4 regions of the Bradyrhizobium sp. ISRA430 genome follow, and region 2 is predicted to be linked to each of the others. Evidence: predicted binding sites of a transcription regulator. Region 2 holds the regulator's gene; each other region holds the start of a gene.
What was found. The regulator PhoB, encoded in region 2, activates phosphate uptake and scavenging genes when phosphate is short. The targets are predictions, from matches to a motif close to TGTCATNNANCTGTCAT.

Region 1 (7,802 bases), 2.7 Mb from region 2:
GTACGCCGAGGCCGTGCATGAAGCGTTCCCTGATCTGCACGGGATCGCGGCGGGTGGTGCCGACGCCCGGCTTGTCGTCGATGCGGACCGCGATCAGGCTCGGCTCCGAGGCGGACATTGCCTCCTCGACCAGCCGCTCGAAATCCTCCTCGTCCGCGGCCCAGGTGCTGTTGGCGAGCCCTGAACCGGCGGCGATCGTGACGATGTCGGCGATACCAGCGGCCGGCGTCGGCTGCGCGCCGGTGATCTGGTAGATGCCGTTGTCCATCACGATCATGGTGAGGTTCTTCGGCCTCAAGGCCGCGATGGTCGAGAGCGCGCCGAGCTGCATCAAGAGCGAGCCGTCGCCTTCTAGGGCAAAGACATGGCGGTCGGGCTGCGCCAGCGCCACCCCGAGCGCGATCGGAAAGGCCAGGCCCATGCTGCCCAGCATGTAGAAATTCTGCGGGCGGTGGCCGGCGGCCCAGAGGTCGAAATTGGTGTTGCCGATGCCGCCGACCACGGCTTCCTCGTTCTTGAGCTTCGCGACCAGGCGCGAGGTGATATCGAACCGGTTCATCACTTTGGTGTTGCGCGTGTCCATGGCCGGCCTCACTTGTCGAACACCTTGCCGCCCGTCAGCAGCGGATTGAGGATCAGCGCGACCGGCGCCTGGGTGGTCACGGCCTGCTTGATCGAGCGGTCGACGATGAATTCGAGCTCGTCGAGCCGGGTGATGGTGTGGTGCTCGAGCGCCAGCGAGTCCAGCACGGGGCGCATGGTGCGGCAGACCAGCGACTGGCCGTAGTTGAACTCGCCGAGCGTGCCGCGCTCGGAGACGAACATGATGAGCGGGATCTGGTAGGGCACGGCGAGCGAAGCGAGAACGTTGGCGAGCGTGGCGAAGCCCGAGGTCTGCATCAGCACCGCGCCGCGCCGTCCGCCCATCCAGGCGCCCGAGACGATGCCGACGGCCTCCTCCTCGCGCGCGGTGGCAAAGGTGGTGAAGAAGGGATCGGCGTGCAGGTTCCTGATCAGCGGCGTCAGCACGCGGTCCGGCACGTAAGGCACGAGGCTGACCTCGTTCCGCTTCAGCGTCTGCAGGACGATGCCGTGCCAGGTCTTCCCGGCGGACGCCTTGTCGCTCGACGCTTGCGCCGGTGGGGTGTGCTGCTCCGCAATCGCCATTGCGTTCTCCCTTGGGCCGCGCTGCACGGTTCTTGGTCTCTGGCTGTCGCGGCGGCCTGTGCCGAACTTGACGCGGCGAGCGGGATTGTCAACATGTCCCGGCCGGCACCGTGATCTGCGCCAGACGGCCTGCCGCGGCCGGCACCGCCATGTCATAAGCCACGACAACGAAAAAAGCGGGAGGACAGCATGGAAGAGGTGCGTGCGGCGCCGGCCTTGCGGATCTCCCGGAGAGAGCCGGAAGGGTCCTGATGTCCGTCAACAACAAGCGCGTCTTCTACGTCAAATATCTGGCCCATCCAATCTATATCGACATCCTGAAGGCGCGCCCTGACGTCCGGCTCGACCGCATCGAGAACGAAAGCCCCGAGGATGTCTATGCGCCGATCCTCAGCGCGGCCCATGTCTACCAGATCGGCGCGGCCCGCGACGAGCTCGCGCCGCACTTCCACGTCGATGCCGCCTTGCTGAAGCGGACGCCGAACCTGCTGCTCGTCTCCAGCAACGGCGCGGGCTTCGACCCTGTCGACGTCGAAGCCTGCACGGCTGCGGGCGTGCTCGTCGTCAACCAGTCCGGCGGCAACGCGCATTCCGTCGCCGAGCATGCGCTGGCGATGATGCTCACGCTGTCCAAGCGCATCATCCAGTCCGACCGTCGCCTCCGCCGCGAGCGCGACGTGAACCGCAATGACCTCGTCGGCAACGAGGTCGAGGGCAAGACCGTCGGCATCGTTGGCCTCGGCAATGTCGGCCGCCGCATCGCCGCGCTGTGCAAAAGTCTGCTCGGCATGAAGGTGCTGGCCTATGATCCATATCTGTCGGCCGAGGTGATGGCCGAGCGGGGCGGGGAGAAGGTCGAGCTCGACGAATTGCTGCGGCGGGCCGACTTCGTCTCGATCTCCTGTCCGCTCAACAAGGGCAGCCGTGGCATGATCAGCGTGCGCGAATTCGCGCTGATGCAGCCTCACGCTTATTTCATCACAACCGCCCGCGGCTTCATCCACGACGAGGACGCGCTGCTCCAGGCGCTGCGCGACCAACGCATCGCGGGAGCGGGCCTCGACGTCTGGTCCAAGGAGCCGCCGCCGCCGGAGCATCCGCTGCTCCAGTTCGACAACGTGCTGGCGAGCCCGCATACCGCCGGTGTCACCAAGGAGGCGCGTCAGAACATGGGGCGGATCGCGGCCGAGCAGGTGCTGGATACGCTCGACGGCAAGCGGCCGCCGCGCATCATCAATCCCGAGGTCTGGCCGCGTTACGCGGAGCGATTCAAGCAGGCGTTTGGGGTTGCGCCGGGGTAGGGCAGGCAAACTGACTCGGTCATTCCGGGCTCGATGCTTCGCGTTGCCCTCGGAATGACGGAGCAAGCGTGGAACCGCGATTGGACTTGATCCGCGTCAAAATCTCCTTTCCCTGTCCGGGCTAAATGGGGTTAGAGTGCTTCGGGGGCGCAGGAGGTCCTATGTCGACTTATGTCGTCAGGTTCATGAAGGACGTGCTCGGTGGGTACGGCCGGCAGATCGAGGTTTGCCAGGGCGCGCTCGAGATCGATGCCTCTGACGAGAACGAAGCCACGGAGCGGGCGAAGGCGAAGTTCTGCAAGGACCAGGCCTTGCCTCATTGGTCCCTGCATGCCGACCGCATCCAGGTGAAAGCGGCTGACTTTCCATCGTAAGGGCTGCGAGCCCGTCTAGCGTCCAGGAGACGTTGCTGGCGGCGGCGCAGTTGCACCGGCGCCGAGCGAGCGCTGCACCATGACTGTGTCGGACCAGCGGCCGTTGCGATAGGCGACGCCGCACAGCAGCCCGACGCGGCCAAAGCCGAACTTTTCATGCAGTGCCAGCGAGGGCGCGTTGTCGGCATCGATGTAACCGATCATCTGACGGAAGCCGGCTGCCGCGCAGGCGTCGATCAGCTCCCGGAGCAACAGCCGTCCGACGCCGCGCCCGAGATGCGCGTGGTGGACGTAGATCGAGTGCTTTGCCGTGTAGCGATAGGCCGGACGCTTGCGGAACAGCACTGCATAGGCATAGCCGACGACCTCGCCGCGAAAGGTCGCGACCAGATGCGGCAGGCGGGTCTGCTTCAGGTTCTTGCGCCGGTCGCGCAGATCGTCGGGCTCAGGCGCGCCGGTTCCCTCGACATCGCGCGGCACACCGCGGCGGACGTGATGGCGGTAGATCGCCAGCATCGCCTCGACATCGCTGTCGCGCGAGGGCCGGACCAGGACCGGCTCATCCTCCGCGCGCATCACGCCCGTTTCGTTCATCGGCGGCTACTCGGCGACGACGTAAGTGTAGAGCCCGATGCGGCCGGCGGCATCGACCTCCTTGTAGACGCCCTGGATCTCGACCTCAAAACCCGGAAACGTGTTGAAGCAGGTCTCGAACATCTTGAGGTAGTCGATCATGGGCTTGGCTCGTTCCGTCAGCCGCTCGCCGGGCACGATGGTGGCGATGCCGGGTGGATAGACCACGAAGGGCGTGGTCGCGATGCGACCCGCGATCGCCTCGATCGGCAGATAATCGACGTCGTTGCGGAACAGGAGGCGCGCTGCATCGCGGGGCGACATGGCGATCTCCGGCAAATGCTCGGGTAGGAACTGCCGGGCCTGAAGTGCGCTGACATCGGCGGCGCGGAAGAAGCGGTGCATCTCGGCGCAGAGGTCGCGCAGCCGCACGCCGGCATAGCGCGGCTGCCGCCGCTGATAGAACTCCGGAATGGCGTCCGCCAGAAGCGCATTGTCGTCGTGCAGCTTCTTGAAGGCGACGAGGCCGGAGATCAGCGTGCCGGCCTTGCTCGCCTCGACGCCCGGGGTGAGCAGGAAGAGCAGGGAGTTGAGGTCATTCTTCTCGGGAACGATGCGGTTCTCGCGCAGGAATTGCGCGACGACCGGCGCCGGGATGCCGTGATCGGCATAGGCGCCGGTGGCGCGATCGAAGCCGGGCGTGAGCAGCGTCAGCTTGTTCGGATCGGTCATGGCAAAGCCCTCGGTCATGCCGGGAAAACCGTGCCAGGTATCGTCAGGGGCGAGTTGCCACAAAGCGGGATTGGTAGCGAGCTCGTCGGTCGAAAGCGTCTCCCAGGCGACGTTGTGCACGGCGCCGGGGCGGCTGACATCGGGAATGGCGATGCGATCGGGGACGAAGGGTTCGAAGAACCAGCGGCGCTCGGGATTCTGCTCCTTCTCCTCGAACTCGCGGCCCATGGCGCGGATCTTCTTGCGCAACTCGATGCCGAGTCGGATCGTGTCATCCCACAACACCTCGCCGGAGCGTCCCTTCATCATCTGCGCGCCGACATCGAGGGAGGCGAACAGCGGATAGAACGGCGAGGTCGAGGCGTGCTGCATAAAACTCTCGTTGAAGCGGCGGTGCTCGACGCGTCGCTTCTGGCCGCGGATGTGACGGTCTCTGATGTGGATCTGGGAGGCCTGCGAAAAGCTGGCAAGTTGCTTGTGGGTCGACTGCGTTGCGATGATGCCCGGCGCATCCGGAGAAAGGTTCGACAGCCCCATCGCGAAGCGGCCGGCATAGAGCGGGTGGAACTTCATGAAGCCGGCCCAGGCCTCGTCGAACAGGATGTACTCACAGAGATGGCCGATGCGGTTCAAGATCATCTCGGCGCTGTGGATCGAGCCGTCATAGGTACACTGCTCGACCACGGCGACGCGGAACGGCCGCTCCCTGCGCCAGGCGTCGCGGTCCTGGACCAGCGGATGGTTGCGGATCGCCTCGCGCAGGGCCTTCTCGTCGAGCGCGTCCCAGCGCATCGGGCCGATCAGGCCCCAGGCGTTGCGAATGGTTGGGACATAGACGGGGATGCCGCCGTTGATCATCAGCGCGCCGTGATGGGCGGCCTTGTGGTTGTTGCGGTCGAACAGCACGAGATCGCCGTCGGTGACGAGCGCGCCGAGCGCGACCTTGTTGGAGGTCGAAGTGCCGTTGAGCACGAAATAGGTCTTTTCCGCGCCGAAGATCGCGGCCGCCTCTTTCTGTGCCTTCAGCGCCGGGCCTTCATGGGTGAGGAGGTCGCCGAGGTCGAGCACGGAATTGTCCAGATCGTCGCGGAACACGGACTCGCCGAGATGCTCGACGAAGACGCGGCCGATCGGGCTGCGGCTGTAGAACATGCCGCCATTGTGGCCCGGGCAGGTCCAGAGCTGGTTGCCTTCCTCGGCATAGTCGACCAGCGCGCCGAAGAAGGGCGTCTTCAGCGTCTCGGCATACTGCTTGAGTCGGCTGATCAGGTTCTTGGCGATGAAGGGCGGGGTCTCCTCGGACAGGAAGACGTAGCCGTCGATGAAGTCGAGCACTTCGACCGGCAGGTCCTCGAACCGCTTGCGCCGGATCAGGAGGATGATCGGAAAATCGAGGCCGCGACGGCGCATCAGGTTGATCAGCGCCGAGGTCTTGCCCTCTAGGCCCTTCTTGCCCCAGTCCACCACCATGCAGCCGATCGCGGCATCGGTCTGCACCGCGATCTCGGCGTCCTCCAGCTTGCGGGCGCGGACCACCTCGAAGCCGGAGCGCTGGATCTCCTCGATGATCTGGTTGAAGCGGATGCCTTCGAGGTCATCGGCGTCGAACACCGGTGCGGCGAACAGGAAGTTGAAGCGCTTGAAATAGTCCATGTCAGGTCCCGAATGTGCCAGAGCAAACAGGTCTCGGCACATTCGATGACAGTTGGATGACAGGGGCTGGCCTCACACCCGTCAGCCGCCGGGAACACTGACCCGGCGCGTCAGGCGAGGAGCTTGTCCAGCGTGATCGGGAAGCGGCGGATGCGCTTGCCGGTGGCGTGATAGACGGCATTCGCGATCGCCGCGGGGACTCCGACGATGCCGATCTCGCCCAGGCCCTTGACGCCCAGGGCGTTGATGTGGTCGTCGCGCTCTTCGACGAAGATCACGTCGATGTCGTGAACGTCGGCATTCACGGGGATGTGGTACTCGGCGATATTCGGATTCATGATCCGGCCGAAGCGGTGATCCATCACCGTCTCCTCGTGCAGGGCCATCCCGATCCCCCAGACCACGCCGCCCATGATCTGGCTGCGGCCGGTCTTGGTGTTCAGGATCCGCCCGGCCGCGACCGCGCTGACCATCCGGGTCACGCGGATGACGCCGAGCTGCTCGTCCACCTTCACCTCGGCGAAGACAGCCGAATGCGTGTTGCGCGCGTGCGACTTGTCCCCCGCGAACTGGTTGAGCTTTTGCTTCTCCATCCGCTCGAGCTTGCCGTAGCGCATCGCATCTGTGATCGAGACCGCGCGGCTCTTCTCGCCGTTGCTGGCGATCGTGCCGTCGATCAGGATGACATCGGCGGCATCGACGCCGGCGAGCGGCGAGGCAGGCATCGCGCTGGCAAGACGCGCGAGATCCTGGCGAATGTCCTCGGCCGCTCCCAGCACCGCATGCGCGCTCGATGCAGCCATCCAGGAGCCGCCCTCGACGGGAGCCTGCGGCAAGGTCGAATCGGCGAGCTTGACGCCGATGTTCTCGATCGGCAGTCCGAGCGCATCTGCCGCCACCTGCGCCACGATCGTGTAAGTGCCGGTGCCGATGTCGGACGCCGCGCAGGAGACCTCGGCATGGCCATTGGCGGTCAGCACGATGCGGGCTGCGACCGGCACCTGCAGCGCCTCCCAGACGCCTGTCGCCATGCCCCAGCCGACCAGCTCCTCGCCATCACGCATCGAGCGGGCGGCGGGATTGCGCCTGCTCCACCCGAAGGCCTCGGCGCCACGGGCGTAGCATTCGCGTAGCTGCTTGCTGGTGTAGGGGAGATCTTCGCTCTGGTCGCGATCCGAGTAGCACTTCAGTCGCAGTTCGATCGGGTCGAGCTTGAGCGCGACCGCCAACTCGTCCATAGCGCATTCAAGCGCGCAGACGCCCGAAGCCGCGCCGGGCGCGCGCATGTCGCAGGGCGTGGAGACATCGAGGCGGACGAGCTTGTGGGAATAGCGGCTGTTCGGGCTCTTGTAGAGCTGTTCCGCCCAACTGCTGTCGTTGCGCGCAAAATCCTCGTAGCGTGAGGTGACGGCCGTGGCCTCGTGCGTGACCGCTTCGAGCGTGCCGTCGGGCTTGGCGCCGAGCCCGACGCGCTCGATCGTCGCTGGCCGGTGGCCGAGCCCATACATCTGCTGACGAGTCAGCACGACGCGCACTGAGCGCTTCAGCGCGAGCGCGGCAAGTGTTGCAAGCACGACCTGATATTGCGGCCGCAGGCCGGAGCCGAAGGCGCCGCCGACATAGGGCGAGATCACACGGATGTCGTTCGGCTTCTTGTCGAACACGCTGCACAGAAATTTGTGGACGTTCTGCACGCCTTGCGTCTTGTCGTAGACCGTGAGCCTGCCGTTGCCGTCCCAGACGGCCGTAGTCGCAAAGAGCTCCATCGGATTGTGATGTTCGGTCGGAATGAAGTAGTCCGCTTCGTGCCGCACGGCCGCGCCGGCAAGCGCGCTAGCGGCGTCGCCGCGCGGCTTGTTCGGCTGCTTCACCTTGGTCGCCTTGTTGCGCTCGGCTTCGAGATCGGTGGCAAACGCCTGCTCCTCCTGATAGTCGACGCGCACCAGCGTTGCGGCGAATTTCGCGGTCTCCCAGTCCTCCGCCACGACCAGTGCGATCGGCT
Region 2 (7,802 bases):
GTCGATCGCCACCACCGAGCCGCGGCGCGCAGACTATCTCGACCATGTGCCGGTCGATCGCTGGATGGAGCTCATCATCACGCCGGTGCCGGTGCCCACCACCTTCGGCGGCGCCGACAAATGCATGCTGATGACCTTCCACGACCAGACGCCGCTGCGCCGGGTCGAGGAGATGCGCGCCGATTTCGTTGCCAATGCCAGCCACGAATTGCGCACGCCGCTCGCCGCGCTGTCGGGCTTCATTGATACGCTCCAGGGGCAGGCCAAGGACGACCCCAAGGCCCGCGAGCGCTTCCTCGGCATCATGCACGCTCAGGCCACACGCATGGCGCGCCTGATAGATGACCTCTTGTCGCTGTCGCGCGTCGAGTTGTCCGCCCATGTGCGACCCGACACCCTGGTCGATCTCGTGCCGATCATCCGCCAGGTCGCCGACGGGCTCGAGCCGCTGGCCCGCGAACGCCAGGTCGACGTCGAGACCCATCTGCCGGAGAGCCCGGTGATGATCGCGGGCGACCGTGAAGAGCTGTTGCGCCTGTTCGAGAACCTGATCGAGAACGCGCTCAAATATGGTGCCTCGGGCGGGCGCGTCATCGTGTCGCTCAACATCGGCGCGGCGACTGATGGAACTCAGGAAATCCGCGTCTTCGTGCGCGATTTCGGCCCCGGCATCGCGCCCGAGCACCTGCCGCGGCTGACCGAGCGCTTCTACCGGGTCGACGTCGGCGACAGCCGCTCGCAAGGCGGGACGGGCCTCGGATTATCGCTGGTGAAACATATTCTTAACCGTCATCGCGGCCGGCTTTTGATCGAAAGCGTGCCCAAGCAGGGCGCCACCTTCACCGCCTGTTTTCCCCAGGCCAGGACCTCGGCGTCAACCTGATATTCAAGCGATTCCAGCCACTTAAAGCTGTCATCTGACTGTCACCAAACCTTCGTAAAAGCACAGCCGACCGCTCCTAAAGGGGCGGCGCGGGAGCGCGATCGGGCGCGGATGGCGCTTCGCTCCCCAGTATGGAGACCAGCATGAATTTCCTCAAAACTATCGTCGCTGCTGGCTTGGTCGCCGCATCGACGTCGGCTTTCGCCGCCGATATTACCGGCGCCGGTGCGACGTTCCCGTTCCCGATCTATTCCAAGTGGGCTGACGCCTACAAGAAGGAGACCGGCAACGGCCTGAACTACCAGTCGATCGGCTCCGGTGGCGGCATCAAGCAGATCCAGGCCAAGACCGTGACGTTCGGCGCCAGCGACGCGCCGCTCAAGGCCGAGCAGCTCGAGAAGGACGGCCTCGCCCAGTGGCCGATGGTGATGGGTGCGATCGTTCCCGTCGTCAACATCGAGGGCGTCAAGGCCGGCGAGCTGGTGTTCGATGGCGAGACCCTCGCCAACATCTATCTCGGCAAGATCACCAAGTGGGATGATGCTGCCATCAAGAAGCTCAATCCGAACGTGAAGCTGCCGTCCGAGGCGATCACCGTGGTGCGCCGCTCCGACGGTTCGGGTACGACCTTCAACTTCACCAACTATCTCTCGAAGGCCAGCGCTGACTGGAAGAGCAAGGTCGGTGAGGGCACGGCTGTCGAGTGGCCGGTCGGCGTCGGCGCCAAGGGCAACGAGGGCGTGTCCGGCAACATCAGCCAGACCAAGAACTCGATCGGCTACGTCGAGTACGCCTATGCCAAGCAGAACAAGCTGACCTACACCGGCCTCGTCAACAAGGCCGGCAAGACGGTGCAGCCGACGGTCGAGGCCTTCCAGGCGGCCGCCTCCAACGCCGATTGGTCCAAGGCGCCCGGCTACTACGTCATCCTGACCGACCAGCCCGGCGACAAGTCCTGGCCGATCACGGCGGCGACCTTCATCCTCATGCACAAGGAAGGCACCGACAAGGCGGCCTCGCAGGAAGCCATCAAGTTCTTCCGCTGGGCCTTCAAGAACGGCGGCAAGATGGCCGAGGAGCTCGACTACATCCCGATGCCGGACAGCGTCGTCCAGCAGATCGAGAAGACCTGGGCTGCCGAGATCAAGAGCTAAGCGCTCTTGTCCTGGGCGCAGCGCGGCATCATCTGCCGCGCTGTCGGTCCGGGATCCGCAAGGCCTCGTTCCCGGATGCGTCGGGTCGCTGTCGCGATGAGACGCATCCGGAGCGCGAGACCGGTGACAAAAGAGCAAATACAGTCAGTACAGGGGATCGGCGTGGCAGAGATGGCCGTTCAGAGCGACGTGATTGATGACGCCGGACCCTATGATCGTGCCAAGGCGTTGAGCGCCTTCAAGCTCGGCGATCTCACCTTCTACTGGATCACGCGGCTGAGTGCGATCTCGGTCCTGCTCATCCTCGGCGGCATCATTGTGTCGCTGATCGTCGGTGCTTTCCCGGCGATGAAGGAGTATGGCCTGTCGTTTCTGTGGACGCAGCGCTGGGCGCCGTCCGCCGATCCGCCCGTGCTCGGCGCGCTCGGGCCGATGTACGGCACGCTCGTCACCTCCTTCATTGCGATGCTGATCGCCATCCCCGTCGGTCTCGGCATTGCGATCTTTTTGACCGAGCTCTGCCCGCAATGGCTGCGCCGTCCGATCGGCATGGCGGTCGAGCTGCTCGCCGGCATTCCCTCCATCATCTACGGCATGTGGGGCTTCTTCGTGCTCGGCCCGTTCCTGGCCAACACCTTCCAGCCCTTCATGATCAAAATCTTCGACGGCGTTCCCGTGCTGGGCGCGATCTTCGCCGGCCCGCCGTCCTATCTCAGCCTGTTCAACGCCTCGCTGATCCTGGCGATCATGGTGCTGCCCTTCATCACCTCGATCTCGGTCGACGTGTTCAAGACCGTGCCTCCGGTGCTGAAGGAGGCTGCCTACGGCGTCGGCTGCACCACCTGGGAGGTGGTCCGCAGCGTGGTGATCCCCTACACGCGGGTCGGTATCATCGGTGGCGTCATGCTGGCGCTGGGCCGTGCGCTTGGCGAGACCATGGCGGTGACCTTCATCATCGGCAACTCGTTCCGGATCTCCTCATCGATCTTCGCGCCGGGCACCACGATCTCGGCGGCGATCGCCAGCGAGTTCGCCGAAAGCGACGGCCTGCATCAATCCGGCCTGATCTTGCTCGGCCTCCTGCTGTTCGTGCTGACGTTCTTCGTGCTCGCGGCCGCGCGGCTGATGCTGCTGCGCCTCGAAAAGAAAGCGGGGAAGTGACGCCATGAACCCGATTTATGCACGCCGCCGCCGCAAGGACATCCTGATCCGCGGTCTCTGCATCGGCGCCGCCGCCTTTGGCGTGACCTGGCTCGCGCTGATCCTGATCACGCTGCTCTACAACGGCCTGACGGGATTGAACCTCCAGATCTTCACCGAAAGCACGCCGCCGCCCGGCTCGAACGAAGGCGGCCTGCTCAATGCCATCGTCGGCTCGCTGATCATGACCGTGCTCGGCGTCGGCATCGGTGCGCCGCTCGGCCTGTTCGCCGGCACCTATCTCGCCGAGTACGGCCGCAATGACAAGCTGACCTCGGTCATCCGTTTCATCAACGACATCCTGCTCAGCGCACCCTCGATCATCATCGGCCTGTTCATCTACGGCGCGGTGGTGGTGCCGATGCGCGGCTTCTCGGCGATCGCCGGCAGCCTCGCGCTCGCCGTGATCGTGATCCCGGTGGTGCTACGCACGACCGAGGACATGCTGCTCCTGGTGCCGAACGCGCTGCGTGAGGCGGCCTCGGCACTGGGCCTGCCGCGTTCATTGGTGATCAAGCGGATCGCCTATCGCGCGGCGCGCTCCGGCCTCATCACCGGCGTGCTGCTCGCGACCGCCCGCGTCGCCGGCGAGACTGCGCCGCTGCTGTTCACTGCGCTGTCGAACCAGTTCTTCAGCCTGAGCCTGAACAAGACGATAGCGAACCTGCCGGTCACCATCAACAACTTCGTGCAGAGCCCGTACGCCTACTGGAAGCAACTCGCCTGGAGCGGCGCGCTGCTGATCACGCTCACCGTGCTTGCCCTGAACATTGGCGCGCGCATCCTTGGCGCCGAGAGGACCGCAAAATGACCGACCTGTCCGTATCCGTGAGTTCCAACGGTCACCTGGCGTCGCAACCGCTGCCGGAGGCCCCGGCCAAGGTGACGGTTCGCAACCTCAACTTCTATTACGGCGAACACCACGCGCTGAAGAACATCAACCTGACGCTCGGCACCAACCGCGTCACGGCGTTCATCGGTCCGTCGGGCTGCGGCAAGTCGACCCTGCTGCGCATCTTCAATCGGATGTATGATCTCTATCCGGGCCAGCGTGTGACCGGTCAGCTCATGCTCGACCAGACCAACATTCTCGACCCCAAGCTCGATCTCAACCTGCTGCGGGCCCGCGTCGGCATGGTGTTCCAGAAGCCGACGCCGTTCCCGATGACGATCTACGAGAACATCGCCTTCGGCATCCGCCTCTATGAGAAGATCTCGAAGTCGGAGATGGACGACCGCGTCGAGAAGGCGCTGCGCGGCGGCGCGCTCTGGAACGAGGTCAAGGACAAGCTCAACGCCTCGGGCCTCTCGCTCTCCGGCGGCCAGCAGCAGCGCCTCTGCATCGCGCGCACCGTCGCGGTGCGCCCCGAAGTGATCCTGTTCGACGAGCCCTGCTCGGCGCTCGACCCGATCTCGACCGCCAAGGTCGAGGAGCTGATCCAGGAGCTGTCCGAGAACTACACGATCGCGATCGTCACCCATAACATGCAGCAAGCGGCGCGCGTTTCCGACAAGACCGCCTTCATGTATCTCGGCGAGCTGATCGAGTTCGACGACACCAGCAAGATCTTCACGTCGCCGAGCGATCGGCGTACGCAGGATTACATCACCGGCCGGTTCGGCTGAGGAGACAGGATATGGGTTCCGAACACACCGCAAAGGCCTTCGACACCGACCTTCAGGAGCTCACTCGACTGGTCGCAGAGATGGGCGGGATTGCCGAGCGCATGATCGTCGATTCCGTCGATGCGCTGATCCGCCGCGACGTCGCGCTCGGCCAGCGCGTCGTCGCCACCGACGTCGAGCTCGACGCGCTGCAGAAGCGTATCGAGGAGCGTGCCGTGCTCACCATCGCCCGCCGTCAGCCGATGGCGATCGACCTGCGCGAGATCGTTGGTGCGATGCGCGTGGCGACCGACCTCGAGCGCATCGGCGACCTTGCCAAGAACATGGGCAAGCGCGTCGCCGCGCTGGAGACGGACTTCCATCCGCTAAAGCTGTTCCGCGGCCTGGAACACATGACCGACCTGGTGCAGCAGCAGGTCAAGTCGGTGCTTGACGCCTATGCCGCGCATGACCTGCCGGCGGCGATGGCGGTGTGGAAGGGCGACGAGGAAGTCGACGCCATCTGCACCTCGCTGTTCCGCGAGCTCCTCACTTATATGATGGAGGATCCGCGCAACATCTCGTTCTGCATCCATCTGATGTTCTGCGCCAAGAACATCGAGCGGATCGGCGACCATGCCACCAACATCGCCGAGACCGTGTTTTACATGATCGAAGGTCAGGCCATCGCCGACAAGCGGCCGAAGGGCGACATGACGACCTTCGCCACGACGGTCCCGAATACGTAAGGAGCGACGACCCCATGGGCGCACGCATTATGGTGGTTGAGGACGAGGAGGCTCTGACCGAGCTCCTCCGCTACAACCTCGAAGGCGACGGCTATGACGTCGAGACGGTGATGCGCGGCGACGACGCCGATACCCGTCTCAAGGAACATATCCCCGACCTGATCGTGCTCGACTGGATGCTGCCGGGCCTGTCCGGCATCGAGCTGTGCCGGCGCTTGCGCACCAGGCCCGACACCAAGCAGCTTCCGATCATCATGCTCACCGCGCGCGGCGAGGAGAGTGAGCGGGTGCGGGGTCTTGCGACCGGTGCCGACGACTATATCGTCAAGCCGTTCTCGGTGCCCGAGCTCTTGGCGCGCGTAAAGGGCCTGCTCCGGCGCGCAAGCCCCGAGCGGCTCGCCACCGTGCTCGCCTATGGCGACATCGAGCTCGATCGTGAAAAGCGCCGCGTGGCGCGCTCGGGCCGGCCGATCGATCTCGGTCCGACCGAATATCGCCTGTTGGAGTTTTTCCTCGAGCATCCGGGTCGCGTGTTCTCGCGCGAGCAGCTTCTCGACAGCGTCTGGGGCCGCGACATCTACATCGACGAACGCACGGTCGACGTGCACATCGGCCGCCTGCGCAAGCTGCTCAATCTCGGCCGCGAGCAGGATCCGATCCGCACCGTGCGCGGCGCCGGCTATGCGCTGGATGACCGTTTCGCGAAGGCGGAGCAGACGTAAAGTCTGGGGCGGGATGGCTGGTTGTTGCCACACTTTCAGTCGTCGTCCCGGCGAAGGCCGAGACGCATAACCCCAGGGCGCAGTTGTCGCGCGACGATGATAACTCCGAGTCCCCGTAACCACATCGGCCGGTGGTTATGGATCCCGGCGTTCGCCGGGACGACACCGAGCTAGTTGAAGTGCCGTCGTGTAACGACGGCACCTAGTTCACCGACTAAACGCTAACTCAGCGCGTGCCCGGCTTCGCCGGAGCGCGGCGGCGATCCGCCGCCGGCTGATAGGCGACGCGCGAGTGCTGGGCGCAATAGGGCAGGCCGGTGAGCGCCTTGCCGCCGCAGAAGAAGAAATCCGGGCTCGAGGGATCGCCGACCGGCCAATGGCAGGTCGCCTCGTTCAGCTCGAGCAGCGACAGCCGCTGGCTCATCGGCACGACGTTGTCGTAGGTGACCGGATCGGGCTCAACCTCGACCTCGAAGACCTGCGCCAGCGCGGTGTTGCCGCGCGAGATCGGACGAGCCACCCGCATCATGTGCTGCGCGGGGCGCGCCTTACGCGGCCGCGGCGCCGCCGACGAGGGGCTCTTGGCGCGGCCGGACAGGCCGAGCCTGTGCACCTTGCCGATCACGGCATTGCGGGTCACATTGCCGAGCTCGGCTGCGATCTGGCTGGCCGAAAGTCCAGCCTCCCAGAGCTTTTTCAACTGCTCGACGCGATCGTCGGACCATGTCAAAACCGTCATTGCACCCTTTCCCTCGCCGCGCGCCAGCCACCCTGGCCCTCGCGGCGAATGCCTAAGCCTCGAAAACCCGTGCCGCCAGAATCCTTTAAGGCTCGCCGGGCGCGACTAGAGCGCCCGAACGTTTACGCCGGTACATGAGAACTTAGAGGATCAGAACCGCTGCACGAGATGTCGTATCTGACAGCCCAAACGCTACAATATGGCGTGACTCACGCGCAAGAGTCCGCCGACTCGCTTCCACATGTTCCGTAACGAAAACCCCGCAAAGTAGGCACCGCAAGACTACGGATTCTGCGTTTCCCGAGGCTTGCCGGCGGCATTGACAGGCGTTCTACCAAGCATAAGATAGTTCTACGTGCCGCCCTGAAAAGGCGGCACGTTTCGTTTTCCGGGACGGTCAATGGTGCGCTGCGCAATGCGCGTTGAGGCCGTCCTCAACACCAAGTGACAGTCATGACCAAGAGCGCCGCGCCGCATCTGCTTCCTGTTTTCGCCAGAGCCGACATCGGTTTCGAGCGTGGCGAAGGCTGCTGGCTGATCGCCACGAATGGCGAGCGCTATCTCGACTTCACCTCCGGCGTCGCGGTCAACGCGCTCGGCCATGCCCATCCCGCACTGGTCAAGGCGTTGCAGGAGCAGGCGACGAAGCTCTGGCACATGTCGAACCTGTTCCAGAGCCCGGATGGCGAGCGTCTTGCGGCGCGCCTCTGTAACGAGAGCTTTGCGGACTTCGTGTTCTTCTGCAATTCC
Region 3 (7,802 bases), 1.1 Mb from region 2:
GCAGGCTGGAGGGGATGTAGTCGGACGACAGGATGTCGAGCAGACCCTCGCGCGCGAGGTCGACCGCAGCGATGTTGCCGGAGTGCGAGCCGCCACGCACGACGTTGGGCGCGCCCATCAGGATATCGATGCCGGCCCGATGGAGCCCGCGCGCGGCCTCGATCGTGGTCGGGAATTCCGCCACCGCCACGCGGTCGCGCACGGCGTCCGCGACGTTCTCCTCGGTGGTGTCGTCATGGCTCGCCAACGGGATGCCATGTTCATGCGCCAGCGCCACGATCGCGCGCATGTTGGTCGTGGCGTAGGCCTTCTGGTACTCGAAGCGCCGCGCGAACAGCGCGTCGAGCTCGGCATCGGTCTTGCCGCCGCCCTTGCCGCGATAATAGTCGCGCAGCTTGACCTCGTCGCGGAACTGGCGCTGGCCGGGAGTGTGGTCCATCAGCGACATCAGCCGCACATCGGGGCGGTCGACCAGCTCCTTGGCCTCCTCGACCACGCTCGGCATCGGGATTTCGCAGCGCAGATGCAGGAAGTGATCGGCGCGCAGCAGATTGTTCTCGCGCGCGACCGAGATCGCCGCCGCGAGCGTGCCCGCTCGGCCATCGACCTCCTCGGCGCCGTCCTCGCGCCAGACCCGCAGCGAATCGAGCACGGTGGTGATGCCCGAAGTGGCGAGCTGGCCGTCATAGGAGAGGACAGCCGCGACCGGATCCCAGAACACCTTTGGGCGCGGCACGTAGTGCGCCTCGAGATGGTCGGTGTGGAGCTCGATCAGGCCGGGCGTGAGCAGATCGCCGCCGGCATCCTCCGCGCCCGCGGGCGCCCTGCCCTCGCCGATCTCGGCGATGCTCCCGTCCGCAACGGCAACCCAGCCCCGTTCGATCACCCGGTCGGCCAGCACGATCCTGGCGTTGGCGATCACGGTTTCATTCGGCTTGGCGTTCATGTCCTTCTCGTCCTTCAGGCCGCGGCGGCAAAGGTGGTGACGTCGACGATGCGGTCGGCGATCAAATGGCGGATCTCGTCGTCATGGACAATCGCGACCATTGCGACGCCGCGGCGCTTCTTCTCGCCGATCAGCTCGACTACCACGGCGCGATTAGCGGCATCGAGGGAGGCGGTCGGTTCGTCGAGCAGCAGGATCGGCAGGTCCGAAATGAAACCGCGCGCGATGTTGACGCGCTGCTGCTCGCCGCCGGAAAACGTCGCCGGCGGAAGCTGCCAGAGCCGTTCGGGAATGTTGAGCCGATGCAGCAGGCCGCCTGCGCGCTGCTGCGCGTCGGCACGCGCCATACCACCAGCGATCAGGGGCTCGGCGACGACGTCGATGGTGGCAACCCGCGGCACCGCGCGCAGAAACTGGCTGACATAACCGATGGTCGAACGGCGGACGTTGAGGACCTGCCGCGGTTCGGCGGTGGCGAGGTCGATCAGCCCGCCGCGGTGGCGAATGCCGATGCGGCCGGAGTCGCAGCGATAGTTCCCGAATATCATCTTCAGGATCGACGACTTGCCTGCACCGGACGGACCGGACAGCACGACGCATTCGCCGGGATCGACGTGGAAGGTCACGCCGCGGACCACTGGCAGCTCGATGCCGCCTTGCAGGTGCATCGTAAAGGTCTTCTTGGCATCGGCGATGTCGATCATGGCAGTCATCGGCGGGCTCATGGCGGCAGAATCGAGGAAACGAGGAGTTGGGTGTAGGGCTCGCGCGGATCGTCGAGCACCTGGTCGGTGAGGCCGGTCTCGATGACACGGCCGCCCTTCATCACCATCACGCGATGCGACAACAGCCGCGCGACCGCGAGATCGTGGGTGACGATGACGACGGCGAGGTGCAGTTCGGCGACGAGGTTGCGCAACAGATCGAGCAGGCGGGCCTGCACGGAGACGTCGAGGCCGCCGGTCGGCTCGTCCATGAACACAAGGCGCGGCTCGGTAACGAGATTGCGGGCGATCTGGAGGCGCTGGCGCATGCCGCCGGAATAGGTACGCGGCGCATCGTCGATGCGCGCGACGTCGATCTCGACCCGCGTCAGCCAGTCGGACGCGGTGTCGCGGATACGGCCGTAGTGATTCCAGCCCACCGCCATCAACCGCTCGCCGACATTGGCGCCGGCCGAGACCGCCATGCGCAGGCCCTGCGCCGGATCCTGGTGCACATAGCCCCAATCGGTGCGGAACAGAAAGCGCCGCTCAGCCTCGCCAAGCGTCGCAAGGTCACGCCTGACGCCATCGCGCATCCGGTAGGACACGCAGCCCCCGCTCGGCGCGAGCTGGCCCGACAACAATTGCAGCAGCGTCGACTTGCCCGAGCCGGATTCGCCGACGATCGCCAGCACCTCGCCCGGATAGAGCGCAAAGGAGACGTCGCGGCAGGCGGCGATCCTGCCGTAGGATTTGCTCAAGGCCTCCGCGATCAGCAGCGGCTGATCGTTCTCGACCTTCTCCTGGTCAACCATTTGATCCCCCTTGCGCCCTCTCCTTGTAAGGCGCGGCACTCAGGCTGCCGTGATGGCCGGCGGCCTGGCGGCCCTCGCAATAATCGGTGTCCGAGCACACGAACATGCGTCCGCCCCTGTCGTCGGTGACGATCTCGTCGAGGTAGGAATTTTCCGCCCCGCACAGCGCGCAAGGCGCGTTGAAGCGGTAGGGCTCGAACGGATGGTCCTCGAAATCGAGCGATACCACCTGCGTGTAGGGCGGGATCGCATAGATGCGCTTCTCGCGGCCGGCGCCGAAGAGCTGCAGCGCCGGGCAGTTATCCATCTTCGGATTGTCGAATTTCGGCGTCGGCGACGGGTCCATCACATAGCGCGCGTTCACCTTCACCGGATAGGCGTAGGCGGTCGCGATGTGACCGAAGCGGGCGATGTCCTCGTAGAGCTTCACATGCATCAGGCCGTATTCGCCGAGCGCATGCATGCGCCGCGTCTCGGTCTCGCGCGGCTCGAGGAAGCGTAGCGGCTCGGGAATCGGCACCTGGTAGACCAGCACCTGATTTTCTTGCAGCGCCGCCTCGGGGATGCGGTGACGGGTCTGGATCACGGTCGCATCTTCCGTCGCGGTCGTCGTGGCAACTCCGGCGGTCTTGGCGAAGAATTTGCGGATCGAGATCGCGTTCGTGGTGTCGTCGGAACCCTGGTCGATCACCTTCAGCACGTCCCGAGGACCGAGGATCGCCGCGGTCACCTGCACGCCGCCGGTGCCCCAGCCATAGGGCATCGGCATTTCGCGGCTGGCAAACGGCACCTGATAGCCGGGGATTGCGATCGCCTTGAGGATCGCGCGACGGATCATCCGTTTGGTTTGTTCGTCGAGATAGGCGAAATTGTAGGCAGGCGCGTTCATTCCGCGGCCTCCTTCATCGGCTCGACCGCATTGGCCTCTGCGAATTCCTGACGCAGCTTGCGCAGCAGGCCGAGCTCGGACTGGAAGTCGACATAGTGCGGCAGCTTCAGATGCTCGACGAAGCCGGTCGCCTGGACGTTGTCCGAATGCGACATCACGAATTCCTCGTCCTGCGCCGGCGCCCCCACCTCCTCGCCGAGCTCGCGCGCCCGGAGCGCACGGTCGACCAGCGCCATCGACATGGTCTTGCGCTCGCTCTGGCCGAAGGCGAGGCCATAGCCGCGGGTGAAGCACGGCGCCTCGGTGGCCGAACCCTTGAACTGGTTGACCATCTGGCATTCGGTGAGTTCGATAGCGCCGAGCGGCACCGCGAAACCGACGTCCTCCGCGAAGAATTCGACCTCGACTTCGCCAAACCGGATCTCGCCGGCGAAAGGATGGTTGCGGCCGTAGCCGCGCTGGGTTGAATAGCCCATCGCCAGCAGAAAGCCTTCGTCACCGCGCGCCAGATTCTGCAGGCGCAGGTCGCGATCGGCCGGGAAGTTCAGCGGCTCGCGCGTGAGATCGCCGACGCTTGCGCCCTCTTCGGCTTGCGGCGAGGACTCGATCAGTCCGTCGCGGCCCAGAATGTCGGTCACACGCGGCGTGGCCGCGGGCGACGCTTCCGCCGTCGCCGGCACCTCCGGTACAAATCCCTCTGCCAGAGTCGGATCGAGCAGGCGATGCGTATAGTCGAAGGTCGGCCCGAGAATCTGGCCGCCCGGAATGTCCTTGAAGGTCGATGATACCCGCCGCTGCACCCGCATCGCGCCGGTGTCGATCGGCTCGCTCGCGCCGAAGCGCGGCAGGGTGGCGCGAAAGGCGCGGACCAGGAAGATCGCCTCGATCAGATCGCCGCGCGCCTGCTTGATCGCGCGCGCCGCGAGCTCGCGGTCATAGAGCGACCCCTCGCTCATGACGCGGTCGACGGCGAGGCCGAGCTGCTCGGATATCTGATCGAGCGTGACCTCCGGAACGCTCCGGTCGCCGCGCCGCGCATGGGCCAGCAGGCGATGGGCGTTCTCGATGGCGCGTTCGCCGCCTTTGACTGCGACATACATGCTTCTAGTTTCCCTTGTTCGCGACACGCGTGGTGCGCGGGATCGCAACCACGGCTTCTTCCGCGACCAGCACCACGTCGATGCCGCGCGGGAACAGCGCCTCGTTGATGCGCAGCCGCTCGAACAGATCGGCAGGCCGGATCGCCGCCTGGAGCGTCGCAACCCCATCGATTCCCGGGCCACGCAGCTCGAAAGCGCGCCCCGCGTCGAGGCTGTCGACTTGAAGGATCAGTGTGGTTGAACGATCCGGATACTCGCTGGAGCCGAGCGCAAAGCGCTCGAGCGGCGGCAGCGCCGAACCGTCGGCGATCAGCGCGAAAGCGGCAATCGAGGAATCCTGCACGACCGGCGCGCCGGTGTGAAACTTCAGCCACTTCACCGTGTCGGAACTTTCCGACATCCGTGCATCAAGCCAGAGCGGCGTATCGTGATCGAACAGCGTCAGCGCGATCGCGGCCGTGCCGCGCATCATTGCGCCAGGCGTCCCCGCCGCCGGCACGATGCGCTGGACCGAACCCGGACGCGCCATCGCATCCATGACGGAGCGAAATGTCGATTGCGCCGACAAGACCTTGTCGGCGAACCCCGGCGGCAATTCCGCAATCCTGGTCATGGCCTCATCCCTCACCGCGCACCATTGTGTAGAAATCAACCTTCGTTGCGGCGGTCTCCTCCGCCACACTCTTGCGTCGTGCCAGAAGATCCTCGCGCAGCGGCGCAATGACGTCCCGCTCAACAGCCGCACCGAAATCCCTCGACTGCACCAGCGCGTCACACAGCGCGATCAGCCTCGCCTTCTCGCGGTCGCGTCCCAGCGTGTAGCCGAAGCCGACCTCGCCGCTCGCAAGCCGCACCGCCGCGCGCGACACCGTCGCTTCGCCGAGATTGAACGGCGCACCGTCACCGCCGACCCGGCCGCGCAGCATCACAAGGCCGTTTTCGGCCTCGCGCAGATCCTGATGGTCCGGCAGGGCGAGAGTACGGAGGCGAGCGGCGATCTCGCCCGCCTCCGCGTGCGCCAGCACGGCCATCGCGGCCTTGCGCTGGGCTTGCTGGTCGTTGTGCTGGGTCACCGGATCCACCGAACTTGCCGAATTCAAGTTGTCTATGATAATAGACAACTTGATAAGGGAAGGCCATGACTGTTTCGTGACAAGTGTATGATTTGTGGGATAGCCTGCCCGGCGACATGAGTATGCAGGACACCGCCTCTTCCGGCGTCGCGTTGTGGCGCCTCGTGGCCGACGGCATCGAGCGCGGCATTGCCGACGGCCGCTTTGCCGCCGGGGAAAAGCTGCCGGGCGAGATGGAGATCGCTGAAACTTATCGCGTGAACCGCCACACCGTACGGCGCGCGCTCGCGGCACTTGCGGAGCGCGGCCTGGTGCGGGCCGAGCGCGGCAGCGGAACCTATGTCGAGGCGCAGCGCCTTGCCTACCCGCTGCGTTCGCGCACGCGCTTCTCCGAGATCGTCGGCGCCGGCGGTCGCGAGCCGCGCGGTCAGTTGATCGGGGCGTCGCAGGACGTCGCAACGCGTGAACTGGCGCGAGAGCTCGGCCTGAAGGTCGGCGCACCGCTGGTCCGGATCGAGGCTATACGCCTCGCCGATCGCACGCCGATCTGCGTCTCCACCACCTGGCTGTCAGCAGAGCTGTTTCCGAATGCAGGAACCGTGTTCGCGGCCACGCGCTCGATGACAAAACTGCTCGAGCATTACGGCGTCCGCGACTATCACCGCGGCGCGACCCGGATCACGGCCGGCATCGTGGATGCGACCGACGCCGCGCGGCTCGATCTGGCGCTCGGCCGGCCGATCCTCGTGGTCGACGCAACCGACCTCGATCTCGACGGCAAGCCGCTGGTGACCAAGCACTCGCGTTTTGCCGCGGAGCGCGTCGAGTTTCTGGTGGAGAACGGGTGAAGTGCCTGTTCTCCCTCTCCCCGTTCTTACGGGGAGAGGGTTGGGGTGAGGGGCTCTATCCACGAAAACGGTGCGAGTGAGACTCGCGGAAGCTCCCCCTCACCCGGATGGCATCTTCGATGCAATCCGGCCTCTCCCCGCAGGCGGGGAGAGGCGAAGGAAAACACGCTAAGCCACCGCCCGCCGCCCGATGATGGCGAAGCGGAGTTTTCCCGAGATGAAATCGATCGCGGCGACCGCAACCAGGATCATCAGGATCAGGAACGATACCTTCTGCCATTCCAGCACGCGGATCTGCTCGGCGAGCTGGAGGCCGATGCCGCCGGCACCGACGATGCCGATGATGGTGGCCGAGCGCGTGTTCGATTCGATGAAATAGAGCACCTGGCCGGCGATCACCGGCAGCACCTGCGGCATCAGGCCGAACCTGATCTCGTGCAGCGCACTGCCGCCGGAGGCGCGGATCCCTTCGACCTGCTTCTGGTCGGCACCCTCGATCGCCTCCGAGAACAGCTTGCCGAAGGCGCCGAAATCCGACACCGCGATCGCGAGCACGCCGGCGAACGGACCGAGGCCGACGACATTGATCCAGACCAGCGCCCAGATCAGCGTATCGACGCCACGGATCGAATCGAGGAAGCGCCGCACCGGAAAGCGCAGGATATTCGACGGCACCACGTTCCGCGCGGCAAGCAGGCTCACGGGAAGCGCGAACAGCGCGGCGAGCGTGGTACCGAGCAGCGCGATCGACAACGTCTCGCCCAGCGCCTGCAGATAGATCGGCAGAGACGAGCCGGGATCCGGCGGGATCATCATCAGGCTGATCCAGCCGAGCTGACCGAGACCGGCGACGAAGCGCGACGGCGAGAAATCGAGATCGACGAGGCCATACACCAGAAGCGCGAGCGCCGCGGCAATCATCGCCGGGGTCGCAAGGCGCGCCGAAGCCGGCCGCTCGAACACATCGGGATAGCGCGCGCGAAGCTGTGCGGTGTCGACCTCCTGAGGCTTGCTCACGTCCGCGCCTCCTTGCCGAACAGGCGGCTGCGCAGCCAGCCGGTCGTGATGTCGATGATGAAGACCGTCACGATGATGGTGAGCAGGATCGCGCTGACGTCCGAATAGTAGAACTTGCGGATTGCGACGACGAGCTCCTGACCGATGCCGCCGGCGCCGACGAAGCCCATCACGGAGGCTTCGCGGACGTTGATCTCGAAGCGCAGCAGCGCGTAGCTGGCATAGCCCGCGGTCACCTGGGGCACGACGGCGAAGCGCATGCAGGAGAGCCAGCTCGCGCCGGTCGAGCGGATGCCCTCGACCGGCTTCATGTCGGCGTTCTCGACGATCTCCGAGAACAGCTTGCCGAGCGCACCGGTGGAGTGGATCGCGATCGCGAGCACACCCGCCATCGGCCCGAGGCCGAAGGC
Region 4 (7,802 bases), 3.4 Mb from region 2:
AGATCGCCGTCGAGCCGACATTGAGCGGGTCCAGTCCACCGGCTTCCTGGAATGAAGCGCTGGTGGCGCGGACATATTCGAGTGCGCCCTTTGGCACGACCCGCATCTCATCCTTCGTCCAATAGTAGCTGATCTCGGTCAGCGCGCCGTCGACCGCGGCGCGGTAGCCCGCGGTCGCAAGGCCAAGCCCGGTGTCCCGGCTGGAATGGACCTTGCCAAAGCCGTGCACTACTGCGAAGGCCCAGGTCCAGGGGCCCTTGTCGACGGAGCCGTTGAAGCCGAGCTGGGTCAGGTCGAGCGTCGCGGACTGGAGCGCGAGCGGCACGTCGATGTCGGTGTGACTCTGATCGACCGAGAAGCCGAGATTAACACCCGGCGCGAGCCGCGCACCGAAACCAGCGACGCCGCCGAAAGTCTTGCGCTTGTCGCCGACGAAATCGCCCTGCGCGTCGGTCCGGAGCGAGATGCCATAGCCTTCGAACCAGGTGCGATAGCGCGGATCCTCCGTGCTCTCCGACGCGCCGCCCCCGCCGGGGTTGGTGCGGAGGGAGCGGTTGAAGCCGCCCGAAGCCTGATTGCCGAGCCGTTCCAGGAACCACGATCCGAGATTGAGCGTGGTGTTGCCGGCCGACTGGTCGTAGTACGTCGCGGTCGGCACCGGGATCGGGGTCGGTGACGGCGTGGGCGTTGGTGTTGGCGTCGGGGTGGGCGTCGGACTTTGCGCGTGGGCCGACGTAGCCGCAATCATCACAACGAATGCAATGGCCATCACAATCGTAGCCGCGATCCGGCGGACACGGTCCAGCCCGATCATCTGCCGTGTCCCGGAGAGCTGCGACGTGCAGCACATGGCGATAAATCCCGAAAGCAAATGGCAGCGCGCAAAAATGCAACACACGCCGCAGCGTATGCGGCGATTTGTGCTGAACTGCCACGGAGGGTCAATCGGTTGCGGGGCTCGACCAGGGGTGATTGCTTCCGATTGTGGTTCCGTTGCCACAGGTCGGAAATAGCGGACGTGGAGATCCGGTCCGGACTTGAAATTCGCGCGCTGCTTGCTAACGTGCGAATTTCGTGTTGCAATATCCAGCACAATCGGATTTGGCCGCTCGGCTGTGCGTTTCGCGACTTTGAGACTCAAGACTCGAACAGACTTCCGGAAGCCCGTTTGTGGCGTGGCACGCGCAAAAGCGTGGCCGCGTCTTTTTTATGTCTAGAGGAGGAGACTGGCGATGCAAAAGGGCACCGTCAAATGGTTCAACCCGACCAAGGGCTATGGCTTCATTCGACCGAACGGCGGCGATAAGGACGTCTTCGTCCACATCTCCGCCGTCGAGCGCGCGGGCCTCACGACCCTCAATGAAAACCAGGTGGTTGAATACGACCTCGTGGAGAACCGCGGCAAAACATCCGCGGAGAACCTCAAGGTCTCCTGATCTCTCCCGCGACTTTCGCAAGGGATCACGACGTTGCCCCCGGCTCTGCCGGGGGATCTTGTTTGTGAGTTCGGCAAGTCCCGCGACAGCGGCTCAGTTCACCACCGGCGAAATCAGGAAATTCTCCGAAGGTCCGCTTCCCGCCGTCTTGCACACGTCGCCCTCGATGCGGACCTTGCCGGTCGCAAGCAGCCGCAGCGCTTCGGGATAGATGCGGTGCTCGACTTCGAGGATGCGTTCGGAGAGCGTGTCCGCCGTGTCGTTGTCGCTGACAGGGACCGCGCCCTGCATCACGATCGGCCCGGCGTCAGTCGCGGGGATGACGAAGTGCACTGTTGCGCCAGACAGTTTCACCCCCGCACGCAAGGCCTGGCCATGCGGATCGAGGCCGGGGAAGGACGGCAGGAGCGACGGGTGGATGTTGAGCATCCGTCCGTACCAGCTTTGGGTGAACTCGGCCGTGAACAGGCGCATGAAGCCGCCGAGACAGATCAACTCGATGCCATGCTGGTCGAGGGCGGCCTGTAGCACCGCCTCAAAGCCGGCGCGGTCCTTGCCAAAGGGTTTGCTCTCGATCACCAGCGTCGGCACGCCACTCGCCTTTGCGCGCTCCAGCCCGAGCGCATCGGCCTTGTTCGAGATGACGAGCGCGATTTCCGCCGGAAAATCCAGCGCGGCCGCGGCCTTGATCAGCGCGGCCATGTTCGAGCCCCGGCCGGAAATCAGAATGGCAACACGGCGCTTCATCGGTTCACAGCGCGAGATCAAGGTGGCCGCTATAGACGACGCGGTGCTCGCCTTCGGCCGCGATCACCCGACCGAGCTGCGCCACCGTCTCGCCGGCATCGGTGAACACTTGCACCACCTTGTCGACCGCATCCGGCTCGACGATCGCGATCATCCCTATGCCGCAGTTGAACGTGCGCAGCATTTCGAGCTCGGCGATGCCGGCTTGCGCGGCCAGCCATTTGAACACCGGCAGCACCGGCAGGCGCTCCAGATCGATGCCGACACCGAGATGCTTCGGCAGCACACGCGGAATGTTGTCGGTGAACCCGCCGCCGGTGATGTGGGCAAGCCCCTTCACCGCGCCGGTCTCGCGGATCGCGCGCAGACAGGATTTGACGTAGAGCCGCGTCGGCGTCAGCAACGCGCCGCCGAGCGTCATCACCGGCGAAAACGGCGCCTTGGCCTCGAAGCCGAGGCCGGACTGCTCGACGATCTTGCGCACTAGCGAGAAGCCGTTGGAATGCACGCCGGAGGACGCAAGGCCGATCACGGCATCGCCGGCGGCAATGTCCTTGCGCGGCAGCAGCGTGCCGCGCTCGGCGGCGCCGACGGCAAAGCCGCCGAGATCGTAGTCGCCGTCCTTGTAGAGGCCCGGCATCTCGGCGGTCTCGCCCCCGATCAGGGCGCAGCCGGATTCCCGGCAGCCCTCGGCAACGCCGGCAACGATCGCGGCCGTAGCCTCCGGATCGAGCTTGCCGCAGGCAAAATAGTCGAGGAAGAACAGCGGCTCGGCGCCCTGCACCACGAGGTCGTTGACGCTCATGGCGACGAGGTCGATGCCGATCCCGCCATGCAGGCCGGTCTCGATCGCGATCTTGACCTTGGTGCCGACGCCGTCGGTGGCGGCAACCAGGACCGGATCCTTGAAGCCGGCTGCCTTGAGGTCGAACAGGCCGCCGAAACCGCCGATTTCGGCGTCGGCGCCGGGGCGCGCGGTGGCGCGCACCATCGGCTTGATCAGGTCGACCAGGCGGTTGCCCGCGTCGATGTCGACACCTGAATCGGCGTAAGTGAGGCCGTTTTTGCGGTCGGTCATGCCCGATTTCCAGTGGGTTTGCGGCTGGTTACGTCGAATTCCGGGGACGCGCAATGGCAAGCATGGCGCGCTGCCCTATACTATGTAGATATCAACCGGTTCAGCCTTCAAAGGGCCGGATTTGAGGTCAGACAGGGTGCCGGGAAGCGCCGCGTGAGTATTCCGAACATCATTACCCTGGGCCGGATCATGCTGGTCCCGATCATCGTCTGGGCCATCGTATCGAGCCAAATGGAGGTGGCGTTCGCGGTGTTCCTGATCGCCGGCATCAGCGACGCCGTCGACGGCTTCCTGGCCAAGCGCTTCAACATGACGAGCGAGCTCGGCGCCCTGCTCGACCCGCTCGCCGACAAGGCCCTGCTGGTGTCGATCTATCTGGCGCTTGGCATCTGGGGCGACATTCCGCGCTGGATCGTGATCCTGGTGGTATCACGCGACATCATGATCGTAACTGCCGTGATCGTGTCCTGGCTGTTCGACAAGCCGGTCGAGATGAAGCCGTCGATGGTATCCAAGCTCAACACGGCAGCCCAGGTGGCCTACGCAGCCTTGGTGCTGGCCGCCCTCGCCTTCGGCTTCAAGCCGGCACCCTATGATATTATCCTGATGGGCTTCGTGACGGTCTTCACGCTGTCCTCGGTGTCGCTGTATCTCATCGAATGGCTGCGGCACATGAGCACCATCGACGCCAAGTGAGCCAAGCAAGTGCAGGCCCCGCAAAAGGCCAAGTCGGGCTGACTCGCTCGCGCTCGATATGTCAGATCTCTTCACGTGAGGCCGGCACGTCCGGCATGGAGCAAAGTTAGCGTGGCAGGCCGCGTTCACCCCCGACAATTGGCGTTTTCGCTTCCGCATGCGGAGAGCCTGAGCCGGGACAATTTTCTCGAAGGCCCTGCCAACGCGGCCGGGCTTGCCCTGATCGATGGCTGGCCGGAGTGGCCACACCGGATCATGTGGCTGGCCGGCCCGGAAGGGTCGGGAAAGAGCCATCTCGCGGCGATCTGGGCCGAGCAGGCCGGCGCCCGTTCGACCACGGCCAATGCACTGACCGCAGCCACCGTGCCGGGGGCGCTGGCGACCGGCGCGCTGGTGGTTGAGGATCTCAGGGCCAAGGACTTCGACGAGCGCGCCCTCTTCCACCTCATGAACCTCGCCCGCGAGGACGGCGCCTATGTCCTCTTCACCGGACGCGAAGTTCCGGCCGCGCTCGACATCGAGCTACGCGACCTGCGCTCTCGCCTGCGCACGGTGCCGGCGATCTCGCTTCTGCCGCCGGACGACCAGTTGTTTCGCGGCCTGATCGTGAAGTTTTGTGCCGACCGCCAGCTCACGGTCGACGAGAGCGTGGTCAGCTATCTCGCCACGCGCCTGGAGCGCTCCTCGGCCGGTGCCCGGCGGGCGGTGGAGCTCCTGGACAGCGAGGCCCTGCGGCTCGGCCGGCCCGTGACCCGGGCGCTGGCCGCTGACCTCCTCCGCGATGCCTGACCAGGTCCCGCCTCGAGGTCGCTTGACGCGACGGAACTGCGGAACATCAATGTCATCGAAATGATTGCGCCTGTAGCATTACAGCCGACGAAGCCAAATCGTCCTGTTGGACGGCTGGCGCGTTACGCTAAAGGCAACGTCATCGAAACGTCATCGGACTAACACATGCTCTGGCCGGTTTTGCGCGTAGGTGCAAGGTAAGGCGAGACAAGATGGACCGACTTCTGATGGAATCCGTGCAAGCCGTTGAAATCAAGGAAAAAATTCAAGAAGTCGAAGGTCAGCCGGCGATCGCCACGAGCCCCGAGCGATTCATCAACCGCGAACTCTCCTGGCTGCATTTCAACCGCCGCGTCCTCGAAGAATCGGTCAATGCCCACCATCCGGTGCTGGAGCGGGTCCGATTCCTGTCAATTTCGGCGAATAACCTCGACGAATTCTTCATGGTCCGCGTGGCCGGCATCAAGGCCCAGGTGCGCGAGGGCATTCCCGAGCGCAGTCCCGACGGCCTGACGCCGTCCGAGCAGCTCGCGCTGATCAACCGCACCGTCTCCCAGCTTGCCAGCGACCAGCAGTCAATCTGGCGCGACCTGCGTGGCACGCTGGCCGACGTCGGCATCGTGCTGGTCGACGGCAAGGACGTCACCAAGGCGGAGCGAGCCTGGATCGAGGACTACTTCCTCAACAACGTGTTCCCATTGCTGACGCCGCTGGCGATCGACCCGGCGCATCCCTTCCCGTTCATTCCAAGCCTCGGCTTCACCATCGCCCTGCAACTGACGCGCGCCGCCGACGGCAAGCAGATGAACGCGCTGATCCGCATGCCCGGCAAGATCGACCGCTTCATCCGCATGCCGAGCGATGGCAAGGTCCGGCTGATCTCGCTGGAACAGGCCACCGCCCTGTTCATCAATCGCCTGTTCCCCGGTTACAATGTCCACGGTCAGGGCGCGTTCCGCATCATCCGCGACTCCGAAATGGAGATCGAGGAAGAGGCCGAAGACCTCGTCCGCGTGTTCGAGACCGCGCTGAAGCGCCGCCGCCGCGGGTCGGTGATCCGCCTCGAGATCGACGCCAAGACCCCGGAGGAGCTGCGCAGCTTCGTGCAGCACGCGCTGTCGGCCGCCGACGACGAGGTCTTCCTGGTGGATGGCGTGCTCGCGATGAACGAACTGTCGCAGCTCACCCGCCTCGACCGGCCCGACCTCGAATTCACCCCTTACGTGCCGCGCCATCCCGAGCGCGTGCGCGAGCATGGCGGCGACATCTTTGCCGCGATCCGGCAGAAGGACCTGATCGTCCATCACCCTTACGAATCCTTCGACGTGGTGGTGCAGTTCCTGCAGCAGGCCGCGCGCGACCCCGATGTCGTCGCAATCAAGCAGACGCTCTACCGCACCTCCATCAACTCGCCGATCGTGCGCGCGCTTGCGGAAGCCGCCGAGGCCGGCAAGTCCGTCACCGCACTGATCGAGCTGAAGGCGCGCTTCGACGAGGAGGCCAACATCCGCTGGGCGCGCGACCTCGAGCGCGCCGGCGTACAGGTTGTCTACGGTTTCCTCGAACTCAAGACGCACGCCAAGCTGTCGATGGTGGTGCGCCGCGAGGGCGGCAGCCTCACCACCTATGTGCACACCGGCACCGGCAACTACCATCCGGTCACCGCGCGCATCTATACCGACCTCTCGTACTTCACCTCGGATCCGACCATCGGCCGCGACGCCGCGCGCGTGTTCAACTTCATCACCGGCTATGCCGCGCCGAGCGATCTGGAAAAGATGGCAGTGTCGCCGCTGACGCTGCGCGCACGCATCATCGAGCACATCCAGGCCGAGACCGCGCATGCGCGGCACGGCCGGCACGGCGCGGTCTGGATGAAGATGAATGCGCTGGTCGATCCTGACATCATCGACGCGCTCTACGAGGCCTCGCAGGCCGGCGTCCAAGTCGAGCTCGTGGTGCGCGGTATCTGCTGCCTGCGCCCCGGCATCCCCGGCCTGTCGGAGAACATCCGCGTCAAATCCATCATCGGACGCTTCCTGGAACACGGCAGAATCTACTGCTTCGGCATGGGCCAGGGCCTGCCGAGCGCCAAGGCGGCTGTGTATATCTCGTCAGCCGACATGATGCCGCGCAACCTCGACCGCCGCGTCGAAGTGCTGTGCCCGTTGCAAAATCCGACGGTGCATCAGCAGGTTCTCGAACAAATCATGGTCGCGAATCTGAAGGACAATGAGCAAAGCTGGCAATTGTTGCCCGACGGGTCCTCAACGCGTATGAAGACCGCGAAGGGCGAGGAGCCTTTCAACGTCCACAACTACTTCATGACAAATCCGAGTCTGTCTGGCCGTGGAAAGTCGCTCAAGGAATCCTCGCCGCGCCGGCTCACGCGCCGGAACGAACGCCATCAGTCCTGATCGGAGTTTGTCGTGAAGCGGCCGCGCAAGCGCAGCGCGAGCGTCGCCGTCATCGACATCGGATCCAACTCGGTCCGTCTCGTCGTCTACGAGGGGCTGACGCGCAGCCTCATTCCGATCTTCAACGAGAAGACACTATGCGGCCTCGGGCGCGAGGTGCAGAGCACGGGCCTGCTCGCGCCCGATGCCGTCGACAAGGCGTTGACCTCTCTCAAGCGGTTTCGGGCGCTGTGCCGGGTGATGCAGGTCGGTCGCGTGTTTGCGATCGCCACCGCCGCCTGCCGCGACGCTTCCAACGGTCCCGACTTCATCGCGAAAGCCGAGCGCATCTGCGCCGTGAAGATCGAGATCCTGTCTGGACCGCGAGAGGCGCGGCTGTCGGCGCTAGGCGTGATCTCGGGCATCCATCTTCCCGACGGCATCGTTGGCGACCTCGGCGGCGGCTCGCTCGAATTGATCGACGTGCGCCGCAACAGCGTGCGCAGCGGCGTGACACTGCCGCTCGGCGGCCTCGCGCTGCAGGACCTCGCGCACAAATCGCTCAAGCGCGCCGATCGCATCGTGCGCGAGGAGATCGACGAGGTGCCGCAGCTCACCGCAGGCCACGGCCGCACCTTCTACGCGGTCGGCGGTACCTGG

Region 1: a site for PhoB is predicted at 5,846-5,862, ahead of MTX21_RS11315 (Orn/Lys/Arg decarboxylase N-terminal domain-containing protein). Genes of this name have one in related genera too.
Region 3: a site for PhoB is predicted at 5,593-5,609, ahead of phnF (phosphonate metabolism transcriptional regulator PhnF). Genes of this name have one in related genera too.
Region 4: a site for PhoB is predicted at 4,884-4,900, ahead of MTX21_RS08040 (RNA degradosome polyphosphate kinase). Genes of this name have one in related genera too.

Annotation. Positions count from the first base shown of each region.
Region 1 covers NZ_CP094516.1:2,276,732-2,284,533, reverse strand. Annotated here, with positions in the region: gene MTX21_RS11340 (thiamine pyrophosphate-dependent enzyme) at 1-583, opposite strand, end outside; gene MTX21_RS11335 (thiamine pyrophosphate-binding protein) at 592-1,167, opposite strand; gene MTX21_RS11330 (hydroxyacid dehydrogenase) at 1,419-2,468, shown strand; gene MTX21_RS11325 (hypothetical protein) at 2,630-2,842, shown strand; gene MTX21_RS11320 (GNAT family N-acetyltransferase) at 2,858-3,436, opposite strand; gene MTX21_RS11315 (Orn/Lys/Arg decarboxylase N-terminal domain-containing protein) at 3,443-5,800, opposite strand; gene MTX21_RS11310 (xanthine dehydrogenase family protein molybdopterin-binding subunit) at 5,911-7,802, opposite strand, start outside.
Region 2 covers NZ_CP094516.1:4,980,508-4,988,309, reverse strand. Annotated here, with positions in the region: gene MTX21_RS23725 (ATP-binding protein) at 1-883, shown strand, start outside; gene pstS (phosphate ABC transporter substrate-binding protein PstS) at 1,027-2,037, shown strand; gene pstC (phosphate ABC transporter permease subunit PstC) at 2,209-3,198, shown strand; gene pstA (phosphate ABC transporter permease PstA) at 3,203-4,048, shown strand; gene pstB (phosphate ABC transporter ATP-binding protein PstB) at 4,045-4,863, shown strand; gene phoU (phosphate signaling complex protein PhoU) at 4,875-5,591, shown strand; gene phoB (phosphate regulon transcriptional regulator PhoB) at 5,606-6,313, shown strand; gene MTX21_RS23690 (GcrA family cell cycle regulator) at 6,540-7,052, opposite strand; gene MTX21_RS23685 (aspartate aminotransferase family protein) at 7,506-7,802, shown strand, end outside.
Region 3 covers NZ_CP094516.1:6,107,481-6,115,282, reverse strand. Annotated here, with positions in the region: gene MTX21_RS28955 (alpha-D-ribose 1-methylphosphonate 5-triphosphate diphosphatase) at 1-946, opposite strand, end outside; gene phnL (phosphonate C-P lyase system protein PhnL) at 961-1,659, opposite strand; gene phnK (phosphonate C-P lyase system protein PhnK) at 1,668-2,465, opposite strand; gene MTX21_RS28940 (alpha-D-ribose 1-methylphosphonate 5-phosphate C-P-lyase PhnJ) at 2,458-3,354, opposite strand; gene MTX21_RS28935 (carbon-phosphorus lyase complex subunit PhnI) at 3,351-4,454, opposite strand; gene phnH (phosphonate C-P lyase system protein PhnH) at 4,459-5,067, opposite strand; gene phnG (phosphonate C-P lyase system protein PhnG) at 5,072-5,536, opposite strand; gene phnF (phosphonate metabolism transcriptional regulator PhnF) at 5,644-6,375, shown strand; gene phnE (phosphonate ABC transporter, permease protein PhnE) at 6,544-7,392, opposite strand; gene phnE (phosphonate ABC transporter, permease protein PhnE) at 7,389-7,802, opposite strand, start outside.
Region 4 covers NZ_CP094516.1:1,558,277-1,566,078, forward strand. Annotated here, with positions in the region: gene MTX21_RS08010 (autotransporter outer membrane beta-barrel domain-containing protein) at 1-850, opposite strand, end outside; gene MTX21_RS08015 (cold-shock protein) at 1,233-1,436, shown strand; gene purN (phosphoribosylglycinamide formyltransferase) at 1,530-2,183, opposite strand; gene purM (phosphoribosylformylglycinamidine cyclo-ligase) at 2,188-3,261, opposite strand; gene MTX21_RS08030 (CDP-alcohol phosphatidyltransferase family protein) at 3,415-3,957, shown strand; gene MTX21_RS08035 (DnaA/Hda family protein) at 4,069-4,746, shown strand; gene MTX21_RS08040 (RNA degradosome polyphosphate kinase) at 4,974-7,163, shown strand; gene ppx (exopolyphosphatase) at 7,176-7,802, shown strand, end outside.